3 regions of the Desulfosporosinus meridiei DSM 13257 genome follow, and region 3 is predicted to be linked to each of the others. Evidence: riboswitches for the same ligand, from Rfam matches in the RefSeq annotation. Region 3 holds a riboswitch; each other region holds the start of a gene.
The links. Region 3 has a riboswitch for cobalamin ahead of thiC (phosphomethylpyrimidine synthase ThiC). Riboswitches for the same ligand answer to the same signal wherever they lie in the genome.

Region 1: it holds a riboswitch for cobalamin, as region 3 does, so the genes downstream of both, DESMER_RS02785 (class I SAM-dependent methyltransferase) here and thiC (phosphomethylpyrimidine synthase ThiC) in region 3, are expected to answer to the same signal.
Region 2: it holds a riboswitch for cobalamin, as region 3 does, so the genes downstream of both, DESMER_RS02455 (ABC transporter substrate-binding protein) here and thiC (phosphomethylpyrimidine synthase ThiC) in region 3, are expected to answer to the same signal.

Annotation. Positions count from the first base shown of each region.
Region 1 is NC_018515.1:594,784-597,914, forward strand. Features, by position in the region: gene DESMER_RS02775 (FmdE family protein) at 1-274, opposite strand, end outside; gene DESMER_RS02780 (DUF3842 family protein) at 747-1,160, shown strand; cobalamin riboswitch at 1,218-1,406, shown strand; gene DESMER_RS02785 (class I SAM-dependent methyltransferase) at 1,626-2,372, shown strand; gene DESMER_RS02790 (AraC family transcriptional regulator) at 2,682-3,131, shown strand, end outside.
Region 2 is NC_018515.1:530,092-533,222, forward strand. Features, by position in the region: gene metH (methionine synthase) at 1-1,141, shown strand, start outside; cobalamin riboswitch at 1,385-1,579, shown strand; gene DESMER_RS02455 (ABC transporter substrate-binding protein) at 1,814-3,131, shown strand, end outside.
Region 3 is NC_018515.1:3,614,708-3,617,838, reverse strand. Features, by position in the region: gene DESMER_RS16705 (formate--tetrahydrofolate ligase) at 1-266, shown strand, start outside; gene DESMER_RS16700 (DNA-3-methyladenine glycosylase) at 473-1,060, shown strand; cobalamin riboswitch at 1,202-1,374, shown strand; cobalamin riboswitch at 1,649-1,838, shown strand; gene thiC (phosphomethylpyrimidine synthase ThiC) at 1,989-3,131, shown strand, end outside.

The DNA of each region.
Region 1 (3,131 bases), 1.9 Mb from region 3:
CGCCATTGGAGCGGTTAAAAAAGCTGAAGGCCATTTTGCCTGTGCCTTTGTACAAAAGATTCCCTTTACCAAAAGTACAGCCGGTGATCACCTGTACAGCATCAACTCCGCAAGCATCGTTTTCAGTGACGCAGACAATTTCTTCATCCGCAGAAAACCGAATCCCCAGCTTCTTAATGGCGGCTTCGCAAGCTTTGTAGCCGATTGCCAGCCCTGGGCACTCATGCCCGTGAAATTCTACTGCTCTTTCCCACTGTGTTTGGACTCTGCACATAAATTTAATCCCCCTTTTTCATATTAAATTTCATAATAAAAAAGACCAAGGGAAAACTGACCTATCCAAGTCAGACCTCCATGGTCTTCACCAACACCTTCATGAATGGGTGTACTTATGATAAAAATTAGTATTCTACAAGATCCTTTGAATTCCTGCCGGAAATTTTCAAAATAATTAAAACGATCAATAGAGGAAAGGCAGTATTACATAAAAATGTTTTTCTGAGAAGATATTTTGGGCTATACATTTTTTGCTATTTCATGGTAAGATGAAATTACTGGAAGCTGACGCGGAAAGGATTAATACCGTAATGCAAACTCATGAAGGGGATGCAAGACCATGGAGGTTTGGCTCAGTAGAGTCTGCTTGGTGGTCTTTTATTGTGTTAAAGGGCAGCAAAACCCTAAGGGCAGATGCCTGAAGGCGTACACCTCCCCAAAAATTTGGAGCAAAAAATGAGGAGAGTATGATGCGGATAGCAGTTATTGACGGACAGGGCGGAGGTATTGGCAAACATATTGTGGAGCAGCTGCGCAAGCGATTCCCTGAACTTAATATTCTGGCCCTGGGAACAAATGCTCTTGCTACGGGTGCAATGGTGCGGGCAGGAGCTACAGAAGGGGCTTCCGGGGAGTCGGCCATTTGCTACAATGCAGATCGGGTAGACATTATTGTTGGATCTATAGGAATCATGTTGGTCTACGGAATGTTGGGAGAAATAACCTCCGGCATAGCTGCGGCTCTTTCTGCCAGCCAAGCAGAAAAGTTACTGCTGCCCATCCAACGCGGAAGCATTCAGCTGGTGGGCATACCCCGCAGCCCTCTCCCTCACCAGATAGAAGCTTTGGTGAACGAGGTGGAGGAACGAATGAGTACCAAATAGTAAAGGAGTATAGAGGCTTCAGTCTATACAGAATCTTCTGTTTTGTGGTAATATAGACAAAATAATACTGGAATAAGTGATTCTTTCCTGAAGGAAGGAATTGAAAAGGGAAGTCAGTAGAAGCTGACGCGGTGCCCGCCACTGTATGAGGGAGTTTTCTCACCTGTGTCACCGGAAATGTTTCCGGGAAGACGTGAGCAGACGATGATCTTGAGCCAGGAGACCTGCTTAAGCCAGGGTTAAAACTACCTTACGGGGTGTTAGGGGGGTGGACTTTGTTTTCGGGTTACTGTAAGTACCTGATGCAGGTTAAGCTTTTTACCCTTTCAGGGAGGTAGAGAGCTTTTTTTATTGTTCTTCAAACTAAACTTCGCGACTTGTCATTTTTAATTTAATTGATGACTCTCCTCTGAGGCGGGGAGGATCTCAAGCAGACCTATGATTTGAAGAAACGGAGTGAAAGCAATGGACATGCAAAATAGGATTGAAAAATATTGGGAGGGGGAAGCCTCCCGCTACAGTGAAGGAATATGGCAAGAGGTGAACAGCTTTAAGAAACTAGCCTGGTCAGATTTGCTTGAGCACTATAGACCGGCGGGTAATCCCCTAAGAGTGCTGGATATCGGCACCGGACCAGGTTTTTTTACTCTCCTGACGGCGGAAATGGGGTTTAATGTAACGGCTGTAGACTGTTCCCAAAACATGCTGCTGGAAGCGCAGAAGAATCTGGAACAGTTGGGTTTGCATGCAGAATTCCTGGTCATGGATTCTCATACGCTTCCGTTTGCCGATAATACCTTTGATCTGATTCTTTGCCGAAATCTGACGTGGACTCTTTATGATCCTCAGACTGCCTACAGAGAATGGTATAGGGTTCTCAAGCGTAGAGGGAGGTTGCTGGTTTTCGATGCCAATTGGAGCTTGCGCTTGCACGACCCCGAACGACAGGCTAGCTACCTGGAAGACATGGCTGAGGCTGAACGGAGAGGGATTCATCGCCCAGGACATGTTGACCCGCAAGAAGGGGAGCGGATAGCCAAAGATCTCTTCCTAAGTTCCCGCCTGCGTCCTCACTGGGATGTAGGTGCTTTGCTTGAAGTGGGATTCAAAGAAATTTTTATTAACACAAACATTTCCGACAAGGTTTGGAATGAGGACGACAAGGTTGTGTATAGGTCTACCCCTCTGTTTTTAGTCGGTGGAGAAAAATAAACCCTCTTCGCAATAATCCTTGCAGCCTGCAAATCCAAAGAAATAGTTCCTGGAAAAGAAAAGACCCATGGTTTTTACTGTGGGTCTTTTTAAATACTGATCAGAAAGTATAACTTGCGTTGCATACTTTCAGCAGCATAACTGCAACTAAGGCTTCCGCCTGTGTCCGAGGACTGCAAGGAGGTTAATTCGTGCAAAGACAGTGTCTTTGGGCGCAAGCCAAGTTTTGTATATCAGCAAAACTCCGCAAGGATGGAAAAGTCAATCAAAGGTTGCTTTGCTATAATGTAGCTGTGAGGTGGTAAAAGCATGAACTACAAAACGGATATGGAACGATGCCTCAACTACATCGAGGCTCATATCTGTGAGGACATCTCGCCACGCCGGCTGGCTGAGTTGCTGGGGTATTCATTTTACCACTTTTGCCACGTTTTCCGAGTTTGCAATGATATGCCTGTAGGTGAATACTTACGCAAAAGGCGTTTGCAAAAAGCGCTGGAAGCGCTTGACAATGGGGAACAGATCACCAATATTGCTTTGGCCTTAGGCTTTGAGACGCCCTCCGGATTTTCCAAAGCCTTTCGCCGGGAATTTGGCATGAGCGCAAGCACATACCGCAGGTCCAAGGGCCAGAGGATAAAAGGTAACAAGAAAGGGGAAAAAGACATGCAGGTAACCATAGCCCAAAAAGACGGGTTTAAGGCAGTAGGCTATTCCATAGCACCGAGAGAAGGGAATAAGGCAGAGCTCATTAAATTG
Region 2 (3,131 bases), 1.8 Mb from region 3:
GACTCACACAGCCTTAAAGATTGCACCCAAGTATTCAAAGGGAGTCGTGTATAGCGTCGACGCTTCAAAGGCTGTAGAAGTTGCCAAAAAGCTGGTGGATAGGAATCAGCGAGATGGCTATTTGACCCAATTAGGGGAAGAATACCAAGCTATACGAGAAAACTATGGGAAAATTGAACGCAAGATGGTACCCCTGGAAGAAGCTCGAGCAAAGAAATTTAAACTGGATTGGACTAAGGAGCATATAACGATTCCTAACTTGATTGGAATCAAACATTTAGAGAATTTCCCGATCAGGGAGCTAAGAAACTATATTGATTGGTCGTATTTCTTTGTTGCCTGGAATATGGGAATGGCGTATCCGAAAATTATGAAGGATCCTAAATACGGCGAGGAAGCTAAAAAACTTTTTGAGGATGCTAATCAAATGTTAGATTTAGTAGAGCAGGAAGGCATACTGACAGCCAATGCCGTTTTGGGTATTTTTCCAGCAAACTCTCTAGGTGATGACCTTGAACTTTACCATAATGGCAGGGTCACAACCTTCAATATGTTAAGGCAACAAGCGGTTTCCAAGGAGAATGTCTATCGATCCCTTGCCGATTATATAGCTCCTAAGGAGAGCGGGATAACGGATTATTTAGGTGGATTTATTGTGACGACAGGAATAGGCGCTAAGCAGTATGCAGAGAAACTCAAAGAACAAGGGGACGACTACGGAGCCATCATGGTCAAACTTCTGGCCGATCGGTTAGCAGAAGCTTTCGCAGAGTTATTACATCTTCAAGTGCGAAAGGATTATTGGGGATACTCTCCTGATGAAAGTACAAAATCTATAGCAGCGTTAACAGAATCATTTAGGGGGATCAGGCCGGCCTTTGGATATCCTTGTCTCAGGGATCATGCTGAGAAAACAAAGCTTTTCCAACTTTTAGAGGGAGAACGGCATACGGGTGTCACGTTAACAGAACATTATATGATGGACCCGGTTGCTAGTGTGTGTGGGTTGTATTTCGCTTCTGAGGAGGCCGACTATTTTGATATCAACAGGGTCGATAAGGAGCAATTGGATGATTATGCAAGGCGTAATCAGAAAGGTCTTAAAGAGATCGAGAAGATGTTAGGTACTATTTTGAGATAAAATAAAGAATAAGGAAGAGAAGGTCTGTATCAAAATTTAGTTTATAGTTTGATACAGACCTTTACGCTACAGGTAATCATCTTCGATATAAAAAAGTGTGCTCCTCTATCATATGCTTGTTTGGTGTGCATTGATCAAAAAAGAAAATAATGCTAAAATTCCGAAAAGGCTATTGAAAAAGAAAAAAGGTTATGCTAACCTGTAAAAAACGCAAGTACAAGTAATTTTCTATATATCAAAGTAATTGAATAATTAGGAATAAGTGATTTTTTCTCTGAGGGGAAGAAATTGAAAAGGGAAGTCAGTGGAAGCTGACGCGGTGCCCGCCACTGTAAGAGGGAGTCAACTTACATAATGTCACTGGGGAACTATCTCTTGGGAAGACGTAAGCTGATGATGAACTTAAGCCAGGAAACCTGCTTATTTCCAGGTCAGAACTGCCTACGGGAATGTTAGGGGGTGTTTGAGTGTATTTGGGAGTACTTTTATTGTCAGATACCAGCTAAACCTTTTACCTTAGATGGGGTAAAGGGTTTTTGTTTTTTATCATTAGCCAAGATAGCTCTAGTTGCACTTTGCTGGTCGCAGTTTTAAGGATATCACATAGATGGATCTACTATACGAGGGGAGTAGCCATCTTGTGCATTCAAATAAAAATTTGGGGGTAAATGAATGAAAAGAAAAATATTTCGATTTTTCATTACCGTGGTCACCATGACCACAATGTTAGTCGGTTGTGCAGCCAGCCCAACCGCAACGGTTCCAGCAAATAAACCAAGCAGCGTCATCATCGCAATTCAGCAAGATGCCGAACCTGCAGCAGGTTTTGACCCGATCACAGGTTGGGGATCAAGTCAGAACGATCCATTAATTCAAAGTATCCTGGTAAATGTCCAAGATGACGTTTCTATTGCGTGCGACCTTGCTACAGAATATTCCGTCTCTGATGATGGATTGGTCTGGACATTTAAGATACGTCCCGATGTGAAATTCACTGACGGCGTCGCACTCACAGCAAAGGACGTTGCCTTTACTTTTAATACCGCTAAGAAAACCGTATCCTCGCGAGACCTTTCTATGTTTGAAAAGGCTGAGGCTATTGATGACACTACGGTGAAATTAACCCTAAATAAACCCTATTCACCATTCATATATATTGTGGCGTGTCTGGGTATTGTGCCTGAACACGCATACAATTCTGCCTACGGAACAAATCCTATCGGCTCCGGACCTTTTATGCTCAAACAGTGGGATAAAGGCGAGCAGGTAATTTTTGAAGCTAACCCTGACTATTATGGCAAAGTATCAAAAATGAAGCAGTTGACAGTTGTGTTTATGACCGAGGAAGCGGCGTACGCAGCAGCTAAGGCTGGACAGGTAGACATTGCTTATTCCAGTGCTTCTTTCACGAAAACTCCGATTCCGGGATATGAAATCGTAGATTTCACAACCACTGATCACAGAGAGTTGAATTTGCCGGTGATACCTGCGGGAAATATGGTTAAAACAATAAACGGTGACAAAGAAGTTAAAGGGGGTAACGATGTTACCAGCAATCTGGCGGTGCGCCAAGCTATGTCCTATGCCATAGACAGACAAAAAATAGCAGATATTGTTTTTAATGGCTACGCAACTCCGGCGTACAGCGCCAGCCCGGGCCTGCCCTGGGAGAATGAGGCTGTTAAAGTAGAGTATAATCCTGAAAAGGCAAAATCTATCATGGAGGCCGATGGCTGGGTCAAGAATAAGGACGGCATATATGAAAAGAATGGTCTTGTTGCCGAAGTCACAGTAACCTGCATGGCTGAAGCCACTCGCCAAAGTATTCTAATGGCTGTTAAAGAAATGTTGGATAAGTTTGGAATCAGAATTAATATTAAAGGTGGCATGCCATGGGAAGAAATCGATCCATTGACCTATTCCGCCCCTAATTTGATTGGCGGAGGAGCATATTCACCTATAAGCGACATCGGCAGATTTTATACCGGCA
Region 3 (3,131 bases):
CTTCTATGAAGAAATATGTGGAGATGGGTTATGGTAATTTACCGATTTGCATGGCTAAGACTCAGTATTCTTTTACTGACGATCCCACTCGCTTAGGCAGACCGACAGGTTTTACCATCACAGTTCGGGAATTGCGTCTTTCCGCCGGTGCCGGGTTCCTGGTGGCAGTTACAGGTACGATTATGACCATGCCGGGATTACCAAAACGACCGGCTGCCACGAGAATGGATATTGATGCGGAGGGAACAATTACAGGGTTGTTCTAATCCTAGGTTCATTCCTGACTATAGATAGAAAGTGGAAAGACCGCGCGAATCCTTGGACACAAGGAATTCGGCGGTCTTTAAAATGTCCCTGCATAAAAACAATTAAAGAATAACTAAGGGAAAATAAGTGTACAATGACGCTAGGGTAATATCAGAAACATGAGTATTCCCCTACTACTGGAAGTTCGGAATAAGGAGATAGAGTTATGACATTTCAACCGATAGACTATGCTTTTTTTCAACAACCTACCCTTAACTTAGCTCCTGCTTTGTTGGGGAAATTGCTAGTGAAGGAAACAGAGTTTGGCACAGCGTCGGGATGGATTGTAGAAACTGAAGCCTACATTGGACCGGAAGATCGGGCGGCTCATAGTTATGGCAACCGAAGGACTAAAAGAACTGAAGTAATGTTTGGCCCACCTGGGTATGCCTATACTTATGTTATGCATACCCATTGTCTTATGAATGTAGTCAGTGGAGAAATCGGGCACCCGGAGGCGGTGTTAATCAGAGCCCTGGAGCCCTGTTCCGGATTTGATCTGATGTATCAACGCCGGGGAAACGTAAAAAAAGAACTGGAGTTAACCAATGGACCGGGAAAGTTAACCAAATCTCTAGGGATAGTTAAGGAAGATTACGGGAGAGGGATGTTTGAGTATCCACTGTTTATCGCAGAAGGAAAGGAAGTCGGGTCCATTGCCGTAGGTCCAAGAATAGGTATTAATAACAGCAGAGAAGCCGTACACTATCCCTGGCGTTTTTGGGTAGAGGGCAATCCCTTTGTATCTAGATAAGGGACAATAGCTGGAGAGGTCGGTGGATTTCTCTCAGTGCAGGCCCTTATGGTTGAATGGATTCAAGTTTGACAAGATCAGAGGGCCCTGATCTAAAAGGTATCTTGACATCCTCGGTTTTCTTAAGTATGATCATTAGTAAATAAACATAATTTTACAGGTGCCCAATGAGGGAGAATAGGGAACCGGGTGAAAGTCCCGGACGGACCCGCCACTGTAAAGGGGAGCTTTGGCCATGACCACTCTGTAAGGAGGAAGGAGGCAAGGAAGCTGTGAGCCTGAGTCAGGAGACCTGCCTGTAAAATACTTAGCATCGGCTTCGCGTATTAAGCCGGTTTAGGTGAGGATGATGGAAAAATCCGCGCTCTATTGAGTTGCGGGTTTTTTTGCTTTAAAAAATAGCCTAAGGTTATTAATTTCTAAGGAGGAGAGGAAGATGTACCCTTGGGAGTTGCATGATAAACCCCGAGATGAATGCGGGGTATTGGGATTTATGCACCGGAAAACAATGTGTCACTGAAAGCTTACTCTGGTCTCAACGCACTGCAGCAGCGGGGACAGGAAACCGGTTAAAAAGTGACTCTAAGTAAATATGATAACGTTCAGGTGCCCGCGAGGGAGAATAGGGAATCGGGTGTAAGTCCCGGACGGTCCCGCCACTGTAACCGGTAGTCCATCTCATAGCCACCGCTTGTTGTCCGATAGGCAAAGCAGGCGGGAAGGGAGACACGGACGTTACGCCGGAAGTCAGGAGACCTGCCTGAATTGTTGCCAGCTGTTCTTTATAAAGGCAGCAAGACGGGAACGGTGGAAATGTTCACATCTAATTAAGGTGTGGACTTTTTTATTTTAAAAAGGGAGGGTAGGCAAATAACGACTTATTAATAGGGGTTATTTTGAGCAATGAAAGGTTCAAAGGAGGATAATGATGAGTTTATTAACAAGGGCCTTGGAAGGAACAATTACTTCTGAAATGGAGCAGGTGGCAGCCCGGGAGAAAGTCTCCCCGGAATTTATCAGGCAGGGAGTTGCAGCAGGTGCAATTGTCATCCCCGGTAATATCAACCACAAAAATATTATGCCTGTAGGTATCGGCAAGGGGCTGAGGACAAAGGTTAGTGCCAGTATCGGTCTTTACGGCAGTGAAGCTTCCCTTGCTGAAGAAATCAGCAAGGTCAAAACAGCCTTGGCGGCAGGTACAGATGCTCTCATGGATCTGAGCGTCAGCGGGGATATTGATGCCATGCGCCTGGAAACCCTGAATTCTGCTTCCGTACCCGTTGGCACACTCCCTGTTTATCAGGCAATCGCTGAAGCTGGGAAAAAGTACGGTTCCACGGTGAAAATGACAGCAGAGGAAATGTTTGAGGTTATTGAACGGCATGCGGCAGATGGTGTTGACTTCTTGGCTTTACACTGTGCAACGACTATGGATGTTGTAGAACGAGCCAAGAGAGAAAGCCGCCTTGATCCTCTGGTAAGTTACGGAGGTGCTCATTTAATCGGTTGGATGATCGCCAATGAATGTGAAAATCCTCTTTATCAACAATATGACCGGGTCTTGGCAATTGCCCGGAAATATAATGTTACTCTCAGCCTGGCTGATGGGATGAGGCCGGGGTGTCTGGCTGATTCCCTGGATGGAGCCCAAGTTCAAGAATTGGTTATCTTGGGGGAACTGGTCAGACGGGCTAGGGCAGCGGGGGTCCAAATTATGATTAAAGGGCCCGGGCATATGCCTCTTGAGCATGTGAAGGCCACGGTTACATTGCAAAAGAGCCTTTGTCAGGGAGCCCCTTACTTTGTCTTCGGTCCATTGCTGACGGATATTGCCGCCGGTTACGACCATATTAATGCTGCAATAGGAGGAGCACTCAGTGCCTGGGCAGGGGCGGAATTTCTTTGTTATGTCACCCCGGCTGAACATATCGGCGTACCCAGTGCTGATCAGGTGCGGGAGGGAGTCATAGCCGCCCGGATCGCTGCCCATGTCGGCGACCTGGCCAAAGGGAGGAAAGAAGCCTGGCAATGGGATTTGGAAATGTCTCTGGCCCGCAAGCAACTGGACTGG